2 linked regions of the Draconibacterium halophilum genome follow. The protein of the gene in region 2 interacts with the protein of the main gene of each other region in a pairwise test. Links are inferred from orthologs where the notes say so. Each region holds a gene or a part of one and is shown on either strand. Other genes may lie near its edges.

Region 1 (5,506 bases), 1.3 Mb from region 2 along the record:
CGCTGCGCTCAGAATGACAACATTCAGTATCCAGTTGAACGAAGTGAATTGAAAATCGGCCACAGCCAAATCCCTACCGATAGCGTCGGGGCATCCGGCATCAAAACATCGGGCTAACGATATACGCCAGCGATTCGCGAATTTTATCTGTATGAGGTCGCTTACGCCACTCGCGATACTTTACTTCGCGGCACTGCTGTAAATCAGCTAAAAAGTGTTGTTCTACTTCTCGCGTAAATTCTTTTTGGTAGATAAAGGCATTGGCTTCAAAATTGGTTTCAAAACTGCGAAAGTCGAAATTGCTGGTTCCAACGCTTGAAATACAATCGTCGACCAGGAGGTATTTGCTGTGTATAAAACCTTTCTGGTAAAGAAAGATGCGAACGCCGGCTTCCAGTAATTCTTCTACGTAGGCAAACGAGCACCATCTGGAGATTATGGCATCCGATTTCTCGGGAATGATAATGCGCACATCAATCTGGCTGAGTGCTGCTGTTTTAAGCGCTGTTTTTAACTCGGGCGGGGCATCAGGTAGGGCGTAACAATGTATATCTTTTTTCGTGCTGCGGTAATGGCGGCAAAAAAGGCCTGTTCAATACTTTTCCAGCTGTAATCGGGGCCACTTGCCGATACTTGTACCGGAACGCCCGGAGCATCGGTAAGAGGCGGAAAATAGTTATTCCCGTATAGATTTTCTTTGGTGATAAAATACCAGTCGGCAGCAAAAATTACCTGCAGGGTGGTAGCTGCATCGCCTTCAATCTGCAAATGCGTGTCGCGCCAGTGGCCCAAACCTTTCAGGCCTTCAAGGTATCGGTCGGCAATATTTATGCCGCCTATAAAGCCCATTTTCCCATCGATAACAATAATTTTTCGGTGGTTGCGGTAATTGACCCGCGAAGTAAAACGCGGAAAACGAACCTCCATAAAAGGATATATTTCGATACCGTTTGCCTGCAAATGGCGAAAAAACTTTTTTCTCAGTCCCCAACTGCCCACGTCGTCAACAATAAGACGCACCTCAACACCTTCCTGCCGTTTTTTTATCAGCAGCTCTTTTAGTTTGTTGCCAATTTTATCGTCGGCAAAAATGTAATATTCAAGGTGAATATGGTGACGTGCCTTTTCAATAGCTTCAAAAATATGATCGAACGTTTGCTGTCCGTCTTTCAGCAGGTGAAGTGTGTTTCCGGTAGTTAGCAGCGAGTCGGAATTATTCAGCAGTAAGCGAATAAGGTGTGCCTGATTTTGTAATCCTGCTAGCGAAATAAGCTTGTTTTGTTCGATGTTTTTTAACTGCTCGGCACTCAAACGCCGCATCGCCTTCAGACTTTTTATTCCACGTCTTGAAAACATTTTTCGTTTCCGGTATTCCTGGCCGAAAACGAGGTAGAAAATCATTCCAAAAATGGGGATGAGAATCAGTATTAAAATCCAGGCGGCGGTTTTAAATGGCGAGCGTTTTTCTAAAATAATCATCAGTGCAACAGGAATGGCAGTGATTAGAAAGATCAGATAAAACCAGGTCCAGAATTGACTCCAATCGAACATATTTTTGAATTTTGTTTAGGTAAATTTCTAAATTTATTTGAGTAAAAACAATATTTGTTTCATATTCGTTGTTAATGATAGAGATGAAGAGGATTAAATACATATTACTGTGGATGTTCGTAGGAGGAGCTGTGTTTTTCTATGCTTGTTCGGGGCCAAAAAATATGGCGAAAAACGAAACATCGAGTGTTGAGGTAACCGGAGAAGACAGTGTTGAGTATGACGTGGAAACATTTAACTCCAATTTCGACTCATGGTATCAACTGCAAAATACTCCGGCCAGCTATCGGTCGCAATCGTATTACGAGAGTTGGAACCAACAATATGTAAGTGCCTGGAATGCGAAATGCGCCTCACCATCGCGCAATTGGTCGTTTGAACCGGTTGTTGGCTACGATCCTACTGAAGATTATGGTTTTGAGATGAACCACAAACTATTCTACTACTTTATGTACGTGGAACGAGTTCTGAAAAAGCAGATCATTCCCGGAGGTCCACACGTGGTGTTTAAGTAGTGGAATTCATGAGGTTCCCTCCTAGAGTCAGATGACTGGATTCTTCCTTCAAGTATTATAGTTAAGCAGAAGAAACTGGCTTTTGCCCTATCGGGCTGATTTTACTTTTTGTCTTGAGAAAATAAGTAAACAAAAAACTCAAGGCTGCGCCTGACTCGCTCGGAAAAGCCCTGCCTACCGGCAGGCAGGTACGCGGCGCCAACTAAAATTTCTGAAACTTCCCGATGCTACGATCGGGACAGGCAGTCGTACCTCCTCAAACCTGCCGGCCGGCAGGCGGGCATCAGTAATTTTTGAACGTCGTCACCACTTGTTTTCCGGTTCATCAGCCGAGGCCAGGCTTCGATGTCGCTGACGTTACAATTGTAGACGGCCTCTTTTGGTCTTTACGCGGAGTTGAAATAAAATTTTAGGGAGAGCGGGAAGCTCCGGGTGTGCGAGGAGATCACCCGTCCGAACTTCAGTTTTATAAGAACGTAGAGTGAAGGCAAAAAGAAGACTTGACTTTTTTGCTTCGTTTTTGTGGTAAGACAAAAATGAAGGCCGCCGGCAGGCCGCAATTCCGAAGATTTTGGGTGTCGTTTAATAGTTGCAATCTGCCGTCTTGGATGATTCTAAATAGCCGTATTTCGGTAAATTACCAATTTGTCTTTCCCTATTGATTCCGATTGTCCTGTAGTTCCGGGCAGAGAAGGTGCTTTTATACCACTGCCAAACTGCATGTGCCCGGTGTAAACATGAGCTTCGTCCCACAACCCGGCATCAATAAAAGTATGTAGTAGTTGCCGGCCTCCTTCTACAATTAACGAGAGTACATTTTTTTGATGCAGCACTTCCAGCATTTGAGGAAGAAGCTGAGCTGAGAAATCAATTTTAATGAATTCTGTTTTGTTGTGGGTATGGTTTTTAAGTGCGTTAAAAACAATTGTTTCTGTTGAGTTATCAAATAAGTTGAGCTTCTTATTCAAACGTAACTCCCGGTCTAAAACAATTCGCAAAGGATTTTTTCCTTTAATAAGCCTGACTGTTAGCGAAGGGTTATCTTTTTCGGCGGTGTTTGTGCCCACTATAATTGCATCTTCTTCCGCACGCATTTGATGAACCCGCAATAATGCCCGCGGACCGGTAATCCAGGTTGGCTCTCCGTAGTTTTCAGCACTTCGTTCAACATCAATAAACCCATCAGTAGTTTGTGCCCATTTTAGCAAAATGTAGGGGCGTTGTTTCTGGTGAAAAGTAAAAAAGCGCCGGTTCAGCTCGTCGCATTCTTTTTTCAGAATACCTGTTTTTACTTCAACACCGGCATTCTGTAGTTTTTCTATTCCTTTTCCGGCAACTTTGGCAAACGGATCGATGCTGCCAATTACCACACGCGGAATTTGTTTCTGGATGATCAGGTTGGAGCAGGGAGGTGTTAAACCGTAATGTGCACAGGGTTCCAGCGAAACATAAATGGTGCTTTCTTTCAGTTTTTCCGCGTCGGTAACCGAGTTTATGGCATTCACCTCGGCATGCGCCTGCCCGTGTTTTTGGTGATACCCTTCGCCGATTATCGTGTTGTTGTACACGATAACACAACCCACCATCGGGTTGGGCGAAACATGTCCGGCACCCAGGCGGGCCAGCTCGATACAGCGAGCCATATATTTTTCTTCGGTTGTCATTTTCAAAGAAAGACTAAATTTGTAGCAACAAAAGTACACAATGCAGAAAACTATTCAATACATCCGTGCAGAATTGGCACCGTATTATCCCGAAACCGAAATTTCAGGGTTCATACAAATGATTATGAATAGCGTGTTGCGAATGTCGTACACGCAAATGATTTTGGAAAAAGACCGGGTGTTGGAAACAACTGAATCGGACGGGATAAACGTGATTGTTGAGCGACTGAAAAGACACGAGCCCATTCAATATATTTTGGGTGTTGCCGAATTTTATGGATTACAGCTGGATGTGAAACCGGGAGTTTTGATTCCCCGGCCGGAAACCGAAGAGTTGGTGGAGTGGATTAGCAAAACAGAAATTCCTGAGCAGGCAAGAATCCTCGACGTTGGCACAGGCAGCGGTTGTATTGCACTGGCATTAAAAAATGAGTTGCCCACTGTTGAGATCATGGCTGTTGATGTATCGGAAAATGTACTTACACTTGCAACCGGGAATGCAATAAGAAATGAGCTTGAAGTTACATTTAAACAAGCCGACATATTAAACTGGCCACAATATTCGTGGCCACAATTTGATGTAATTGTAAGTAACCCGCCTTATGTAATGGAACGCGAAAAAAAGCAGATGGAAGCCAATGTGCTGGAGTACGAACCCGAATTGGCGTTGTTTGTGAGCGACACCGATCCGCTGATTTTTTACCGGGCCATTGCAAAGTTTGCTTCAAAACAATTAAATGAAGGTGGATTCCTGTTTTTTGAAATTAACGAAAACCTGGGAGATGAAATGGTGGGGCTTGTTAACCAGTTGGGATTTAAGTCGATAGAATTACGTCGCGATTTGAATAATAAAAATCGCATGCTTCGATGTCAAAAATAAATGGTTTCGATATCATGAAAAACAGATTTTACCGTTTGTTTTTGAAAACGATTATTTATTTTGCAGTGACTAAATCTAATAAGTGAGAAAAGTAATCCTTAAAATACTGTCTCTAGTCAATATTCTTCTGGCGTTGGCTCTTGCGGCATCGTATCTTTCGGTGTACATCCCGCCCGATAAATACTGGCTGCCGTCGCTATTCGGAATGGCCTATCCATTTTTACTGGGTGGCAACATCATATTTATTGTACTCTGGATTTTGTTTAAACCGCGTTACACATTGTTGTCGTTGGGGGTAATTCTTTTAGGCTGGGGTTACGTTACGCGTTTTATGCAGATCAATGGCAAAGGCAGCGAGGAGGCAAATATTAAAGTAGTGTCCTATAATGTGAAACACTTTGTAGCCGACACCAGCGGAACTCAGAAAGAAAATGCAACAAAAATTATCTCGTTTTTAGCTGATCAGAATGCAGATATTATTTGCTTGCAGGAAGCCCGTTTGCGAAAGAACAGCATTTTTAACCTGGCACAAACGGTTAAAGACCTGCAATCGATAAAACACTACCAGTTTGCACGCTCGAGTACAACCTACGGGTCGGTAACCATGACCCGCTACCCGATTGTAAACATGGGAGAAATCAGGTTTGAGAACTCACGAAATATTACCATTTATACTGATGTTTTAATCGACACAGATACCGTTCGGATTTTTAATATTCATTTACAGTCGTATCACATCAATCCTGATAAATATTCAATTATTGAATCGCCGGGATTAAACGAAGAAAAGGATTTGGAAGAGGTGAAAGAAATGGGAGCGAAATTTAAAGAGGCCTTTCAGTTGCGGGCCGAACAAGTTCGCGAAATTCGCAAATATGTTGATGAGTCGCCTCATA
Region 2 (5,465 bases):
ACCAGCAAACTAATTTTCGGGGCTCAAATGTAGTAGTTTTATGAGAAACAAAATTGATATAGATTGAAAAAGAGATTGACTACAAAGTAGGTATTTACTTTAAATCAATCTCTTTTAATTCATTTGTATTTTATATGTCCAGACCTGGCTTCAAGCTCCATCAAGCTGAATTTTAATCTCCATCAATCTAATTAAAGCGGGATATTTCCGTGTTTTTTAGGTGGATTCGATTTCCGTTTGTTCTGTGTCATATCAAGTGCATCAATAACCTTTTTACGCGTATCGCGCGGATGAATAATTTCATCGATATAGCCCAACGAGGCTGCTTTGTACGGATTGGCAAATTTTTCTCTGTAATCCTGAACTTTAGCTGCTTTCTCTTCTTCGGTCATTTTTTCGCGATGAATAATATTTATTGCACCTTCAGGCCCCATCACTGCTATTTCTGCTGTTGGGTAAGCCAGGTTTACATCGGCACCAATGTGCTTGCTCGACATTACGTCGTACGCTCCACCATATGCTTTTCTGGTGATTACTGTAACTTTCGGAACGGTGGCTTCTGAGAATGCGTAAAGCAATTTTGCACCGTGTTTAATAATGCCGCCAAATTCCTGTCCTGTTCCGGGCAAGAACCCCGGTACATCAACAAAAGTTACCAGTGGCAGATTAAATGCATCGCAAAAACGTACGAAACGCGCAGCTTTTACCGATGAGTTGATATCCAGGACTCCTGCCAAATGGCCGGGTTGGTTGGCAACAACACCCACCGGGCGACCCCCAAATCGGGCAAATCCAACAATTATATTTTGTGCATAATTCGGTTGTACTTCCAGAAAGTGTTTGTTATCAATTACATTCTGGATGATATCGTGCATATCGTAAGGCTTATTCGGATCTGCGGGAACGATCTCTTCCAATTCTTCGCTAATTCGGTCGGAAGGGTCGATGGTAGGTTTTACAGGAGGATCTTCAAGGTTATTAGACGGCAGGAAGCTTAACAATTCGCGAACCATCATAATGGTTTGTTCCTCGTCGTTACCCGTAAAATGAGCTACACCACTTTTCGTGCTGTGTGTGTCGGCTCCACCCAGTTCTTCTTTGGTAACATCTTCGTGGGTAACTGTTTTTATAACCTCGGGACCCGTTACAAACATATGACTTTTTTCTTTTACCATAAAGATAAAATCGGTGAGGGCTGGAGAGTATACTGCACCACCTGCACAAGGCCCTAGAATGGCCGAGATTTGAGGAATTACACCTGATGATATTACGTTATTGTAAAAAATATCGGCGTAACCTGCAAGGCTTTCTACACCTTCCTGAATTCGGGCGCCACCAGAGTCATTTAGGCCCACAAGTGGAGCTCCCATTTTTAATGCCAGCTCTTGAATTTTTACAATCTTATCGGCATTGGCACGGCTTAACGATCCACCGAAAACCGTAAAATCCTGTGCAAAAACATATACTAGCCTGCCATTTACTTTTCCATAGCCTGATATTAAACCGTCGCCTAAAACCTTTTTTGTTTCCATGCCGAAATCGTAATTCCGGTGTGTCATCAATTTATCAATCTCATTAAAAGTCCCCGGATCGAGTAATTGCTGAATGCGCTCGCGGGCTGTCATTTTTCCTGCGGCATGTTGTTTTTCAATTCGTTCTTTACCTCCACCGAGTTCGGCTTTTGCATTAAATGCTTGAAGCTGTTCGTATTTTTCTTTTAAATCCATTTCTTTTCTTTTAGTCCAATTCAATTAATACCTGGTTGCTGTCGACGGTATCCTGATTTTTTACATTAACTTTTTTCACTGTGCCATCTTTTGGAGCTTTGTATTCGCTTTCCATTTTCATGGCTGAAATGATAATTATGGTATCACCCTCTTTTACAGTATCTCCTTCTTCAACCATAACTTTAACTACCTTGCCAGGCATGGGCGACGTAATTTTATTGTCGCCTGGTCCGGCTCCATTCGCATTCCGGTTTTGCAGGTAACGTGCTTCTGCATCGATCACTTCAACATCGTAGCGTTCGTATAAAGTGTAAGCGGTATATTTTTTAGGTGTTTCATCGGGAACCAGCTCAATGTCGTACGAATGTCCGTTTTCAAGAATTGAAAATGTGCCATCGGCAGTGTGCATCAGATCTACATTGTATATTTTACCGTCTACTTCAACTTCCAGGATGTTACCATCTTGTTTTAACAGGTTTGCCCATGCAACTCTGTCTCCAATTTTAATTTCAACAGCCATAATTTTTGTTTAAAAATGATTTACGTAAGGAATTTTTTTCCAGCGGCTTTGTGCCGGCACAAACTCTTTGGTTATTGCTGCATTACTTCCTATCTTATCCAGATAATCGATAAAAGCAGCTATAATAACCATGTCTTCCGGGTTATCCTTAGTTGCATTCGATAGCAGTTGTTCCTGGTTTTTCTCAATAAAATGTGTGTCGTAATTACCGGCAATAAAATTTTCATTGTTCATTACGCGTTCCAGCATTTTTATTGATGTTTTTACACCGGTAATTTTATACTCGTACAGCGCCCGACGCATTCTTGCAATGGCTTCGTCGCGTGTATTACCCCAGACAATAAGTTTCGAAATCATCGGGTCGTAGTATATCGGAATTTCATAACCTTCGTAAACATACCCATCAGTACGAACTCCCAACCCAAGTGGTGAAGATATTTTATAAACTTTACCGGAACTGGGCATAAAGTTGTTGTCAGGATCTTCGGCGTAAATCCGGCATTCTATGGCGTGACCTCTTTGCCTCAAATCGTCTTGTCCGAATTCCAATTCGCGGCCTTCAGCAATATAAATTTGTTGTTTTACCAGATCGATTCCTGTAACTCGTTCGGTAATTGGATGCTCCACCTGCAAACGTGTATTCATTTCAAGGAAGTAGTAATTCAGATCGTTGTCTACCAAAAATTCGATGGTTCCTGCACCCATATAATTTACTGCTTTTGCAGCTTCAACAGCCGCTTTGCCCATTTCGTCACGTAGTTCCGGAGTCATTAATGGTGAAGGCGTTTCTTCGATCATTTTCTGGTGACGACGTTGTACCGAACATTCACGCTCGAAAAGATGAACGGTATTTCCGTGTTGGTCGGCAAGAATTTGAAACTCGATGTGGTGTGGCGAAGTAATGTACTTTTCAATGTAAACAGCATCGTCGCCAAATGCTGATTTAGCTTCGGAACGGGCTGCACGAACTGCAGAAACCACTTCGGATTCGTTTTTCACCAGGCGCATTCCTTTACCGCCACCACCGGCTGATGCTTTTATCATTACCGGAAGGCCGATACTTTTTATGGCTTCCAGCGCTTCTTCTTCCGATTTTATCTCTCCATCGGTTCCGGGAACTACGGGAATTCCGGCACCAGTCATTGCTTCGCGTGCCTGAATTTTGTCTCCCATTTGAACAATTACCTCGGGCGAGGGACCAATAAACACGATTCCTTCTTCGGCACAGCGTCGGGCAAAATCGGCATTTTCCGATAAAAATCCATAACCGGGATGAATTGCATCAGCGCCACTTTGTTTGGCAACTTCTATAATTTTTTCAATGTTCAGGTAACTTTCGCTCGATGGTGCTTTACCTACACAATAAGCTTCGTGGGCATAACGCACATGAAGCGAAGTCCTGTCTGCTTCCGAGTAAATGGCAACTGATTCAAGATCAAGTTCCCTGCAGGTTCGCATTACGCGAATCGCAATTTCGCCTCGGTTTGCGATTAGAATCTTTTTGATTTTCTTCATACAAATTTGAAATCAATATAAGTTTAAGTCATCTTAATTTCTGCCAATAATAACTCTGTTGCGTAAAAAATGTTTACTCGTATCAATTTTAGGTGGGAAGTTACCTCATGTTCAGTACCTTCTTTATGCAATACTGTTAATAAATGTAAAAAAATGGGATACGATGGAATTTAAAGGATTGTAAATTTGAATTCCTAAAGCAACTGGTCTAAAATTATATTTCTTTATGATAAATGTTAATATTTAAGGAATTATATTTACTTTTGGCGCTAACAAATAACCATTCATGCTGTTTAAAATTGCTCAAACTGTAATCATAATAGTTGTAGGTGCATTTATTGTTCATGCACAAGACTTCAATTATACGCTCTCCGATGATTCTTTGGTAAATCATTATGCCAGTATAAATAGGGTGTATTATGCCACGCGAACTTCTTTGGAACCGAAGATTGACGGGAAGTTGGATGATGAGTGCTGGCAAACTGTTGGTACCTGGGACGGAGACTTTATTCAGCAACAACCGCATCAGGCAAAATCTCCTTCGCAGGAAACTGAAATAAAGATTTTATACGATGATAAATATTTGTACTTCGGTATAATATGTTACGATAATGAACCGGAAAAAATGAGCCCGATACTTGGTAGGAGGGATGAGAATAATGGCGACATTACGGGGATAGCAATTGATTCGTATAACGATAAACAAACCGCATTTGAGTTTAATTTAACTTCAGCGGGCCAAAAAGTTGATTTAATGCACATGGGTGAATACGGATGGGATTTTAACTGGAACGCTGTTTGGGATGGAAAAACGTCTATTGGCGATTCAGCCTGGTATGCAGAAATGAGGGTTCCATTCACTCAAATTCGTTTTGCCAAAAAAGAGGAGCATGTATGGGGAATGCATATTTGGCGATGGATTCATCGGCACAGTGAGGAAAGCCAATGGAAACTGATTCCGATTGATGCACCGGCAATGGTTTATATTTTTGGTGAATTACGCGGTATAAAGGACATTCCATACAAACGTAATTTTGAAGTAATGCCATACGCAAGTGGACAATATTTCCCGAATTCTAACAATAAAGAAAATGTTGGTTTTGGTGTAGATGGCAAGGTTGGTGTTACCTCTAATTTTACTTTGGATTATACTTTTAACCCTGATTTTGGTCAGGTTGAAGCAGATCCTTCTGAATTGAATCTAACCTCGTACGAAGTATTTTACGATGAAAAACGTCCTTTCTTTTTGGAAGGAAACAGTATTCTGGAATATAATTCGGGCAACGATATGCTTTTTTATTCGCGCCGCATAGGTCATGCTCCAAGTTACGAACCTTATTATAGTGAAGATCAAACACTTGAAATGCCTGAAAATACCTCAATAATCAATGCATTAAAACTTACCGGAAAGAATAAGAATGGTTTCTCGTTAGGGTTAGTAAACAGTATGACTGCACGTGAAACAGCTACCATAAAATCGGCCGATGAGAGTATAAAAGAAGCCATTGAACCGTTTACCAACTATTCGATTGCCCGTGTAAAGCAGGATTTTAATGAAGGGAGCACAGTGTTGGGAGGAATAGTTACCTCCTCGATTCGTAATATTAAAGACGAAAACCTTGAATTTCTAACAGATAACTCACTTGTTGGAGGCCTCGATTTTGAACACAATTGGAAAAACAGAAAATATTACGTTGCCGCAA

The links.
Region 1: the proteins of accC (region 2) and ribD interact in binary tests that used the Escherichia coli proteins (3 or more experiments, as listed by UniProt). The link is inferred for Draconibacterium halophilum from one-to-one orthologs.

Annotation. Positions count from the first base shown.
Region 1 is NZ_CP048409.1:1,263,976-1,269,481, forward strand. What follows is about bases 1,706-4,609. They hold ribD (bifunctional diaminohydroxyphosphoribosylaminopyrimidine deaminase/5-amino-6-(5-phosphoribosylamino)uracil reductase RibD), read right to left. Parts: upstream 3,731-4,609; coding sequence 2,681-3,730; downstream 1,706-2,680. Other genes in these bases: G0Q07_RS05120 (DUF6146 family protein), read left to right, coding at 1,706-2,066; prmC (peptide chain release factor N(5)-glutamine methyltransferase), read left to right, coding at 3,771-4,609. In the rest of the region: G0Q07_RS05110 (phospholipase D-like domain-containing protein), read right to left, coding at 101-472; cls (cardiolipin synthase), read right to left, coding at 511-1,551; more of G0Q07_RS05120, read left to right, coding at 1,665-1,705; more of prmC, read left to right, coding at 4,610-4,610; G0Q07_RS05135 (endonuclease/exonuclease/phosphatase family protein), read left to right, coding at 4,693-5,506. UniProt on the Escherichia coli protein: Converts 2,5-diamino-6-(ribosylamino)-4(3h)-pyrimidinone 5'-phosphate into 5-amino-6-(ribosylamino)-2,4(1h,3h)-pyrimidinedione 5'-phosphate.
Region 2 is NZ_CP048409.1:2,600,925-2,606,389, forward strand. The notes cover bases 1,510-4,372. They hold accC (acetyl-CoA carboxylase biotin carboxylase subunit), read right to left. Parts: upstream 3,763-4,372; coding sequence 2,257-3,762; downstream 1,510-2,256. Other genes in these bases: G0Q07_RS10420 (acyl-CoA carboxylase subunit beta), read right to left, coding at 1,510-1,727; G0Q07_RS21205 (biotin/lipoyl-containing protein), read right to left, coding at 1,738-2,247; G0Q07_RS10435 (DUF5916 domain-containing protein), read left to right, coding at 4,049-4,372. Outside these bases: more of G0Q07_RS10420, read right to left, coding at 192-1,509; more of G0Q07_RS10435, read left to right, coding at 4,373-5,465. UniProt on the Escherichia coli protein: This protein is a component of the acetyl coenzyme A carboxylase complex; first, biotin carboxylase catalyzes the carboxylation of the carrier protein and then the transcarboxylase transfers the carboxyl group to form malonyl-CoA.